DNA from 3 places in the Cupriavidus basilensis genome. Region 1 is predicted to be linked to each of the others. Evidence: predicted binding sites of a transcription regulator. Region 1 holds the regulator's gene; each other region holds the start of a gene.
What was found. Region 1 encodes FliA, which starts transcription of late flagellar genes. Its sites were predicted from a motif close to CTAAAGTTTNNNNNNNNNNNGCCGNTA; they were not measured.
Positions count from the first base shown of each region.

Region 2: the regulator FliA is predicted to act here: its motif matches at 1,104-1,130, upstream of F7R26_RS32935 (FliC/FljB family flagellin).
Region 3: the regulator FliA is predicted to act here: its motif matches at 1,570-1,596, upstream of F7R26_RS24690 (FliC/FljB family flagellin).

Region 1 is NZ_CP062804.1:2,951,573-2,954,819, forward strand. It holds gene flgM (flagellar biosynthesis anti-sigma factor FlgM) at 1-6, shown strand, start outside; gene F7R26_RS34050 (flagella synthesis protein FlgN) at 95-553, shown strand; gene F7R26_RS34055 (flagellar protein FlhE) at 795-1,226, opposite strand; gene F7R26_RS34060 (RNA polymerase sigma factor FliA) at 1,223-1,939, opposite strand; gene F7R26_RS34065 (MinD/ParA family ATP-binding protein) at 1,980-2,798, opposite strand; gene flhF (flagellar biosynthesis protein FlhF) at 2,802-3,247, opposite strand, start outside.
Region 2 is NZ_CP062804.1:2,686,566-2,689,812, forward strand. It holds gene F7R26_RS32930 (RNA chaperone Hfq) at 694-1,017, shown strand; gene F7R26_RS32935 (FliC/FljB family flagellin) at 1,233-2,561, shown strand; gene F7R26_RS32940 (flagellar protein FlaG) at 2,705-3,082, shown strand; gene fliD (flagellar filament capping protein FliD) at 3,125-3,247, shown strand, end outside.
Region 3 is NZ_CP062804.1:840,697-843,943, forward strand. It holds gene F7R26_RS24685 (helix-turn-helix transcriptional regulator) at 205-1,161, shown strand; gene F7R26_RS24690 (FliC/FljB family flagellin) at 1,696-3,024, shown strand.

The sequences.
Region 1 (3,247 bases):
GCGTAGCCGGCTGGTGACGGACTGCCTTCCGGCCGCCGCCAGCGATAACCGGGCCGCAAGGCCAGCCACAGACCACAGACGATAGGCAACAACCATGAGCCAGTCCCTGATTCAGAACCTGAGCCGGGAAACCGAGTTGGTGCGGGAATTCTCCGCCGTGCTCGGCGAGGAAAGAAAGCTGCTCAAGACGGGCGACTACCACGCCCTTGCCGCGGCGCTCGATCGCAAAGTCGAACTGGCTGGCTTGCTCGGCGCGCTCACTACCGCGCGTGAAGCGCAGATGGGTGCACTCGGGATCCGCGTTGCCGCAGGCGGGCAACTGGTCGGCCGGCACATTGACCCTGGCACTGAGACGGCATGGCGGTCCCTGTTGCTCGCGGCGCGCACGGCGCGCGACGGCAATGAACTCAACGCAGCGGTGGTGGATGCACTGCGCGGTTATACCGACGAAGCCATCCAGGTCCTGCGCCAGCGCGGCGACACAGCCACGGTGTATGGGCGCGATGGACGTACTCAGACCGGCCCGCAGGGCGTCAGCCTGGCCAACGGTTGAAATCGATGCTTTGCAAATGTGGCTGCCCGCGGCGGCCACATGAAATCCGGCCAGACTTGGCGGATGAATCACACCGGCTTTACTCCCGCCGCCATGGATTCCGGGCTGGCTCGATGTCAGCCACAACCCCACTTATCTGGCGGACAGCGTGCCTCGCGAGGCAGGCTTCGACAGGCGCAGCAACAGTCCTGGGGATCCCCCAATCCCTGCCCGTGCGGTAGTCAGGGGCCTGGCGAACGCATCACCTGAAACTGACCGTCACCTGGTTCGACTGTCCGAACAACACCGGCGTCAACGCGCCCCGCCCAGGCACCTGAAACGCAAATACAAAGCCCTTGGCCGCATCGTCGCCGCCAAACGCCTCGGTCAGCCCTTCGGCCCCCGGCAACAGCATGCATCTCTGCGCATTGCACAGATAGGCCTGCAACCCGTTCGGCGGCGTACTCGCAAAGCTGTAGCGCCACCGCACGGTAGTAATCGTGCCCTCCGCCTGCGGCAAATAGCCCGAAGGCGTCATGGGCGCGGAGACGATGCGCAGTCCTTTGCCATGCAGCGCCGGTCCGCTCACCGACGCCGTCCAGGAATGCAAGGTCGTACCGCCGGGCGCGGCCCAGGCCGCACAGCAAGCCGCGGCGATCACGGCAGCGGAAACTCGCTGGCACCAGCCGCTCATAGCAATCCGCGCAACTGCGAACGCAGCCGTGTAATCGCCTGGCTACGGATCTGGCACACGCGCGACTCGGTGACTTCCAGCACCGCGCCGATTTCCCGCAGGTTCAGCTCCTGGTCATAGCACAGCGACAGCACCAGCTTCTCCCGCTCAGGCAGACGCTCGATGGCGCGGATCAGCGCTTCGCGCATCCCGCTCTCCATCAGCACAGTGAGGGGGTTGCCGTCATCGCTCACGCTCAGGTGCCGGTCCAGGAAGTCTTCCTCGCCGGAGCGCTCGAAGTCTTCATAGTGCAGCAACTGGCAGCCATAGACCTCGTTGAGCAGCGTCTGGTATTCGTCCAGCGGCAGCTCCAGCTCCTGCGCCACTTCGGAATCGAGCGGCGCACGGCCCAGCGTTTGTTCCAGGCCGCGCACGGTGCGCTCGATCCGCCGCGTGAACTGGCGCAGGCTGCGCGACTGCCAGTCGTTGGCGCGCACCTCGTCGAGCATGGCGCCGCGAATGCGCTGGCTGGCGTAGGTCTCGAAACGCGCACCGTGAGTGTCTTCATAGCGCTTGGCGGCGTCGAGCAGGCCAATCATGCCGGCCTGGATCAAGTCATCGAGCTGCACGCTGGCCGGCAGCTTGGCCGCCAGTTGCAAAGCGATGCGACGCACCAGCGACGCATGCGCCGTCACGGTATCAGTCTGTTCGAGCTTTCCCTGAATCGTATACATGGTGGAATTCTCGTGAGTCCTAGCTTGCAGGTCCCGGCGCTTAAGCCAGGGCCGTGGCCGTCGGCGCCATCGGCGCCGACAGGGTTGAACGGGGATCGGTGGACATTGGCCAGCTGGCAATGCCCGTGGCAATTCGGCGTAATGCGGCAGTGGCGGGCGCGGCCGGGAAGGCCTCGACCACGCAACGGCCCAATGTGGTACTACGCTCGACCAGCGGATCGTGCGGCAGGCTGCCCGCGGGGCTGGCCTCAACGCCAAGGTACTGGCTGGCGGTACGGGCCAGGTTGCCCAGCACCGCACTGGCTGCGGCGTCCCCGGCAGCGGCATTGATCACCAGGTGGAAACGCCGGCAGGCGTAAAGGTGATTGAGCTGCTTGATGCAGGCGTATGCGGCCTTGATCGAGGCCGGCTCGGCGCGCAGCACCACAACGAGGTTGTGCGCCGCGCCAGCCATTTGCGACAAGCCGCCATCCGCATCGCTGCGGGCGTCGCTGAGCACGGTGCGAAACGACTTGAGCAACTGCAGGTCGCCATTGGCCTGGGGGCTGCCCGGCAGCACGGCGATGGTGCCGGCGGGACGCTTGCCGAGCGCGGCATCGAGCGTCACTGCGCCGCCCAGCACCGCGGCCAGGGTGCCTTCCGGCATGGCGCCGGCAAGCCGCGTGGCGCGGGCGCCGAAGCGGTCCTCATCGACGAGCAGTACACGTTCACCTTGCAGGGCAAGGGCGTTGGCCAGCCCCAGTGCCACCGTGGTGGCGCCGGCACCGGCATCGCTTGCGACCACGGCAATGCGGCGCGTGGCGCGGGGCGCCAGCATGCGCCGCAGGCTTTCCGCCTGGTCGGATGCGAGTGAATTCACGGCTTATTCTCCCTGTGCCAGCGTCTCGAACACGCGGCTTGCGCTCATGCGCGCCTCGAGCAAGCCGCCGGCGCCGCCCAGCTGGAACGTCTCCGGCGGGGCTTCCTGAACAACGGGCTGCGCGGCGCGGCCGCCACGGGCCGGATAGTTTTCCAGCACGTCGAGCAAGGCCAGCAGGCGGCCGATGCCTTCGACCAGCACGGCGGCGCCGCAAGCCTGGCGAGCCGGCGCGCGGCCGGTCAGTCGCGCCAGGAATGCGCCGACTGAATCGTCGCTGGCCTGCTCGAGGCGCAGCGCGGCCACGCCCATCTGCAGCGCGAGCAAGCGGGCGCAGGCCTGCGCTTCAGCCTGTGCGGGTTCATTGCCACCGTCACCTTGGCCCAGGTGCTCCAGTGCATGGCGTAGCGTGCGCAGTTGCGCTTCGCCGGCTTCGGCCCAACGGGCCCAGC
Region 2 (3,247 bases), 270 kb from region 1:
CCAAGGGCGCACAACAAACAAAGTGGGCGCACAAAAAAAGAAGCCCACGCGCGGGGTGCTCGTAGGCTTTCCAGGACTGCTTTAGAGCCGAAAGGCCCTGACGCGAATATAAACCTGCTTACATGAGGTGTAAATCCAATTTCTATCAGGGATATCTCTGATAGCGAAAGTGCCGAAAATGCCACTCGTGTGGCGAATACCCGGCATGGAATACGTCACAGTAACAGGCCAGGGCCACCTCGTCGCCCGCAAATCCATGCCAGACAGGGAATGCGGGCGCGGGGTGGCGTTGGGACTTGCCACACTGGCACCAGTCAATTCATGGGTTTGCAGTGTGATGCAATAGTTTTATTAGAGGAAAACCTCTACGCGAGACGCGCCCCCCAACCGTCAAGATTTGTAAAATTTTGTTACTCTCGCCCCTGAAGTATTCCCCTTCTCTTCTGGCGGCGTCGCCCGCCACAGCTTGCGGAGCAGCATCGGATCCACCGCCTGGACACAAACCAGGGCCGGTCCCGGCCCATGCCGCCTCGCCGTCCCGCGCCAGCACCGAGAGCGGATGTTTCATCCCCCGCCCAGCCCAGGCCGTGCCACAACCGGTACCCAGCCGTGCTGTCACACCCCATTTGCCCAGGCCCAGTTATTGGACCGTTGCCAGCCGCCAGAACCCGAGCGGGCTCTTCCGGAGAAGTTGTGAACAAGAAGGTAACCAGGATCGATCGCCCGAGCCGGAAACTGCAGCACCTGCAGCTCTCCACCCACAGCGCAAGTCGCAATCCTGTCGTCGTGCATTTATCGAACGGCGTTCGGCTGCACGGCGTGATCATGGCGACGGACAACTATATGGTGTTGCTGGCAGAGTCTGCGCAGGACCCGCTTCCGCAGATCGTCTACAAGCACTCCATCGCCGTGATCACGCCGGCTCACGCCCCCGAGGCCACGGCCTGCGTGCCCGGGGCGGAGACCTCGCCGGAATTTGTCAGTTTATATACACCGCGTACCCGCAAGCGCCGCTAGGCGTTGCCGGGGTCACGCAGCTAGCCCTGCCGGGCTTGTTTCGCGCCAAATCCATCACTCAGTTTCAGGCCATCGCAAAGATCACTCTAAATCTTTTCCTGCCCCAACCGATAACCCAAACAACGGTGGCACTTCTCGCCCAGCATTGCCTGGCAGCCAGCGTTGCGGCAGCAGCCGGATTGCACAATCTACTGTAAAAGAATAGGAGTCGTACCATGTCGATGACCATCAATACCAATACGCTGTCCTTGATGACGCAAAACAACCTGAGCTCGTCGCAGGCATCGCTGAACACCGCGATCCAGCGCCTGTCCTCGGGCCTGCGTATCAATAGCGCCAAGGACGACGCCGCCGGCCAGGCGATCGCCAACCGCTTCACCGCCAACATCAACGGCCTGACGCAAGCACAGCGCAACGCCAACGACGGCATCTCGCTGGCGCAGACCACTGAAGGCGCGCTGAACGAAGTCAACAACAACCTGCAAGCTATCCGTACCCTGTCCGTCCAAGCCGCAACGGGCAGCAACTCGGCAAGCGACCTGCAATCGATCCAGGACGAAATCACGCAACGTCTGGCTGAAATCGACCGCACTTCGCAACAAACCGACTTCAACGGCGTCAAGGTCCTGTCGTCCACCGCTGCACCCCTGAGCGTACAAGTTGGCGCGCAAGACGGCCAGACCATCTCGATCGCCCTGCAGGAAATCAGCTCGAAGACCCTGGGCATGACCGGCTTCACGGTGGCCAAGAACTCGCTGAGCACCAGCGCCGCCATCACCACCGTTGCTGCCGCCACCGGCTCCGCACCGGTTTCCGTCAACCTGGCCTCGGCTGCCACCGCACTGTCCGCCGTCGTCGGCTCGACCGTCAGCGCCAGCTCGCTGACGCTGAACAACGTGCTGGACACCGCCGGCAACGCCACCAGCAACTACGTGGTCAAGTACGGCAACGACAACTACGCTGCCTCGGTCGACGCTGCCACCGGCGACGTCACCCTGAACAAGGTCAACCTGACGGTCGGCGATGCCGCTAACGGCAACACCGGCAACACCGTCGCTGGCCAGCTGGTCAAGGTCGGCGCTGACACCAGCGGCGCTGCTGTCGCCTACGTCACCCAAGGTGGCAACAACTACGCGCTGTCTGCAGGTACGCAAGCTGGCGCCCAGGCCAACGGCGGCTCCACGACCACGGCAGTCACCGATGCAACCGCGATCCAGCTGAGCACCAGCGGCACCACCACCGCCAGCGCCCAGTTCACCGGCTCCGGCAGCACCAACCCGCTGGCCACGATCGACAAGGCGCTGGCCATGGTCGACAAGCTGCGCAGCTCGCTGGGTGCAGTGCAGAACCGTTTCGACTCGGCTATCTCGAACCTGGGCTCGGCTGTGACGAACCTGTCGGCTTCGCGCTCGCGCATCCAGGACGCTGACTACGCGACCGAAGTGTCGGCCATGTCGCGTGCCCAGATCCTGCAACAAGCTGGTACCTCTGTGCTGGCCCAGGCCAACCAGTCGAACCAAGGCGTGCTGTCGCTGCTGCGTTAATCCCGCAACAGACGGCGGTCTCCTAGCAGGACGGGCCCGACCCGGGCCCGTCCTGCCGGGAATGTTTTCAGAGCGGTCTCCGCTCTGAAAGCGTTTCCTCCGGAGCCTTTCGTGCACCGGCCCAACCGTTGCGAAGACAGATCATGATCAGTTCGACCGAACCGCTACTGCCGATGACGGCCACCCAGTCCGCCAGCCCATTACCGTCCGTGAATGCGGCCGGAACAGCGGCAACCACCGCGGCCTCGGGTTCGGATGCAACAGGGCCAAAGCCGGCGAACGGGTCCCATGCAGCCGCCAGCGGCGAGCTGGACAGCGCGCTCAAAAGCATCAACGATGCCCTGCAGGCCACCTCGCTCGAGGTACGCGTCGGCATCGACAAAACCACGCACCGCTTGGTGACGAGCGTCGTGGACAAGACCACCGGCGAGACCATTCGCCAATTCCCCTCAAAAGAAGTCCTGCGCATGATCCGCGCCATCGATAAACTGCAGGGCTTGCTCATTCATCAAACCGCCTGAACGGGCGATCCTCCCCGTCGAAACCAACCACAGGTTCCAAACATGAGTTCAACGAGTGTATCGAGTTCAACCAGCTCACCGATTTCGTCGCTTGGCGTTGGCTCCGGGCTGGACCTGAGCACCCTGCTGACCAATCTGCAGACGGCGGAGCAAGCCAAGCTCACC
Region 3 (3,247 bases), 1.2 Mb from region 1:
TTGGATTCTTCTGAAAAGTAACTGCGCCACAGCGATATTTTTTTCGTGAAATAGATGATGGATCGGGCGAGTCTGGACGGCGTCAGCGGTGCAGGCAATCCAGCGCCGCTGGTGTGATCCTTATCTGTCGCCCTGTTCTAGCCCATGCGTGATGAGCGAGATTCCGCAATGCATACTCGAAGGACTACGGTAACCAATCCCGCGATGCTCGCCGCGCTGCTGCGCCCGGCCTGCGGCAACGTTGCCGTCAGTCCCGGAGCCGGCGGGCTGCTCGACGTCAGCATAGATTCGATCGTGGTTGGCGGCGCGGCGACACATCGGGTACGCACTGCCACGGGAGCCGCATTTCGTTTCGAGGACAGGATCGACGGATACGCCTTCGTCGTGCTCCACAAAGGCGAGATCAGGGCCGGGAATGGGCAATCGGAACGAATCTGGCGGGCGCCCTCCTGCGCAATCCTGAACCCGGAGGATATCGGCAACGGACAATGGCATGCGGGCAGCTACGAATTGCTGACGATCGGCGGGTACGATGCCAGGCGGCGGCTTTCGTCCTTGCTGGATGCGCCGGTGGCTTATCCGATCGTGTTCGGGGTCGATACTTCTCTGACCTCCGAGGGGGCCATGATGGCGCTTTCGGTGATGCGCTTCATGCGGTCGCTCCCTGGTGCGGGTGTCCTGCCGTCGATGGCGATGGCCACGGCCGGAAGTGTGCGTGACGTTGCGGTGGGCGTATTCCTGGAAATGTTCCGGCACAACTACACCGAGCGGGTGCAATGCAAGGCGCCAGGGCCATTGCCACGCCATATCCGGACGGCGATCGAGTTCATTCATGCCCATGCGCAGGCGGGCATCTCCGTCGAAGAGATCGCCGGCGCAGCGCATGCCAGCGTGCGAACGCTGCAAACGGGGTTTGCAGCGTTCAAGGGCGTGACGCCGATGGCGTATCTAAGGCAGATCCGATTGGAAGGCGCGCGCGATGAACTCGTCCGTATCGGCAATGCGTCGATTGCCGAAGTGGCGGCGCGCTGGCGCTTTACTCACCTCGGCCTGTTCGCCAAGGCCTATCGCGATGCATTCGGTGAGCTGCCATCGGAGACGCGCCGGTTTTCCCGCGCCAGGGTGGGCGAGGATGATGTCCCGCCGCCAACTTCCCCCTGAGATCTCTGGCATCGCGAAGGGGCGCGCGCTGATGCGTATCGTCCCCGGGCTGCTGCTTGAAGCAGCCTGAAGACCTTTGCGGTTTCCGGATTCCTGTCGGCTTCACCACGCTGATTCCAACGCCGGCGCCCCGTTCTGTCGAGCGTTTCCTGCGGCATCATTGCGGAAATAAAAAGCCCCCCTCTCGCGAGAGAGGGGGGTGAAGTCGATGTTTAGTGACGCCAATACCAATTGAAATGCAGCTTCACTCTTTCCAGTTTGTCGGCAAGAAGCCGTGGCAGTCAAGGATGTAATTCGTTACTGCGTAACGTTAAAGAAAGTGGATATGACTATCGATATAGGTGGTCACGGAGTATGGAAATTTAACTAGCCTGGCTCATTGAATTCAAGATTTTTTGAAATCTGGCTATAAATTTAAGTTTTATCGCTCCGATAACCTTGGAAGCGTTGGCATTGTTCGTGCGGCAAGGCGAGTCGCTAACGTTTCGGATACTTCCGTGTTCAAAAACCTAGTCAGGAAATAGGAGTTTCACCATGTCAATGACCATCAATACCAATACGCTGTCCCTGATGACTCAGAACAACCTGAGCTCGTCGCAATCGTCGCTGAACACCGCGATCCAGCGCCTGTCGTCGGGTCTGCGTATCAACAGCGCCAAGGACGACGCCGCCGGCCAGGCCATTGCCAACCGCTTCACCTCGAACATCAACGGCCTGACCCAGGCACAGCGCAACGCCAACGACGGCATCTCGCTGGCGCAGACCACGGAAGGTGCGCTGAACGAAGTCAACAACAACCTGCAGGCTATCCGTACCCTGGCCGTGCAAGCCGCAACGGGCAGCAACTCGTCGACCGACCTGCAATCGATCCAGGACGAAATCACGCAGCGTCTGGCTGAAATCGACCGCACTTCGCAACAAACCGACTTCAACGGCGTCAAGGTCCTGTCGTCCAGCGCTTCCCCGCTGAGCGTGCAAGTCGGCGCGCAAGACGGCCAGACCATCTCGATCGCCCTGCAAGAAATCAGCTCGAAGACCCTGGGCATGACCGGCTTCACCGTGGCCAAGAACTCGCTGAGCACCAGCGCCGCCATCACCACCGTTGCTGCCGCCACCGGCTCCGCACCGATTTCCGTCAACCTGGCCTCGGCTGCCACCGCGCTGTCCGCCGTCGTCGGTTCGACCGTTAGCGCCAGCTCCCTGACGCTGAACAACGTGCTGGACACCGCCGGCAACGCCACCAGCAACTACGTGGTCAAGTACGGCAACGACAACTACGCTGCCTCGGTCGACGCTGCCACCGGCGACGTCACCCTGAACAAGGTCCAGCTGACGGTCGGCGATGCTGTTAACGGCAACACCGGTAACACCGTGGCCGGCCAGCTGGTCAAGGTCGGCGCTGACAGCAGCGGCGCTGCTGTCGCCTACATCACCCAAGGTGGCAACAACTACGCGCTGTCTGCCGGTACGCAAACCGGCGCCCGTGCCAACGGCGGCTCCACGACCACGTCGGTCACCGATGCAACCGCGATCCAGCTGAGCACCAGCGGCACCACCACCGCCACCGCCCAGTTCACCGGCTCCGGCAGCACCAACCCGCTGGCCCTGATCGACAAGGCACTGTCCACGGTCGACAAGCTGCGCAGCTCGCTGGGTGCGGTTCAGAACCGTTTCAACTCGGCCATCACGAACCTGGGCTCGGCTGTGACGAACCTGTCGGCTTCGCGCTCGCGGATCCAGGACGCTGACTACGCGACCGAAGTGTCGAACATGTCGCGCGCCCAGATCCTGCAACAAGCTGGTACCTCTGTGCTGGCCCAGGCCAACCAGTCGAACCAGGGCGTGCTGTCGCTGCTGCGTTAATCCCCGTAGCAGATCTTGTAGCCAATGCCTCATTCCTGGCATGACCGGTCGCCCGTACCGGTCGTGCCAGGAGGGGAGTGAGGCATGTCGTCTCGATGCATGGACCGGCTCACGGCCGCTCCATGCATTCGTCTGCGCGCGATCGCCGATGATCGCGACCTAGCCCTGCGGACAGGGCAGGCCGGCTTCCATGAAACCGGGCACCGCGTTACCGGTCAGGTGG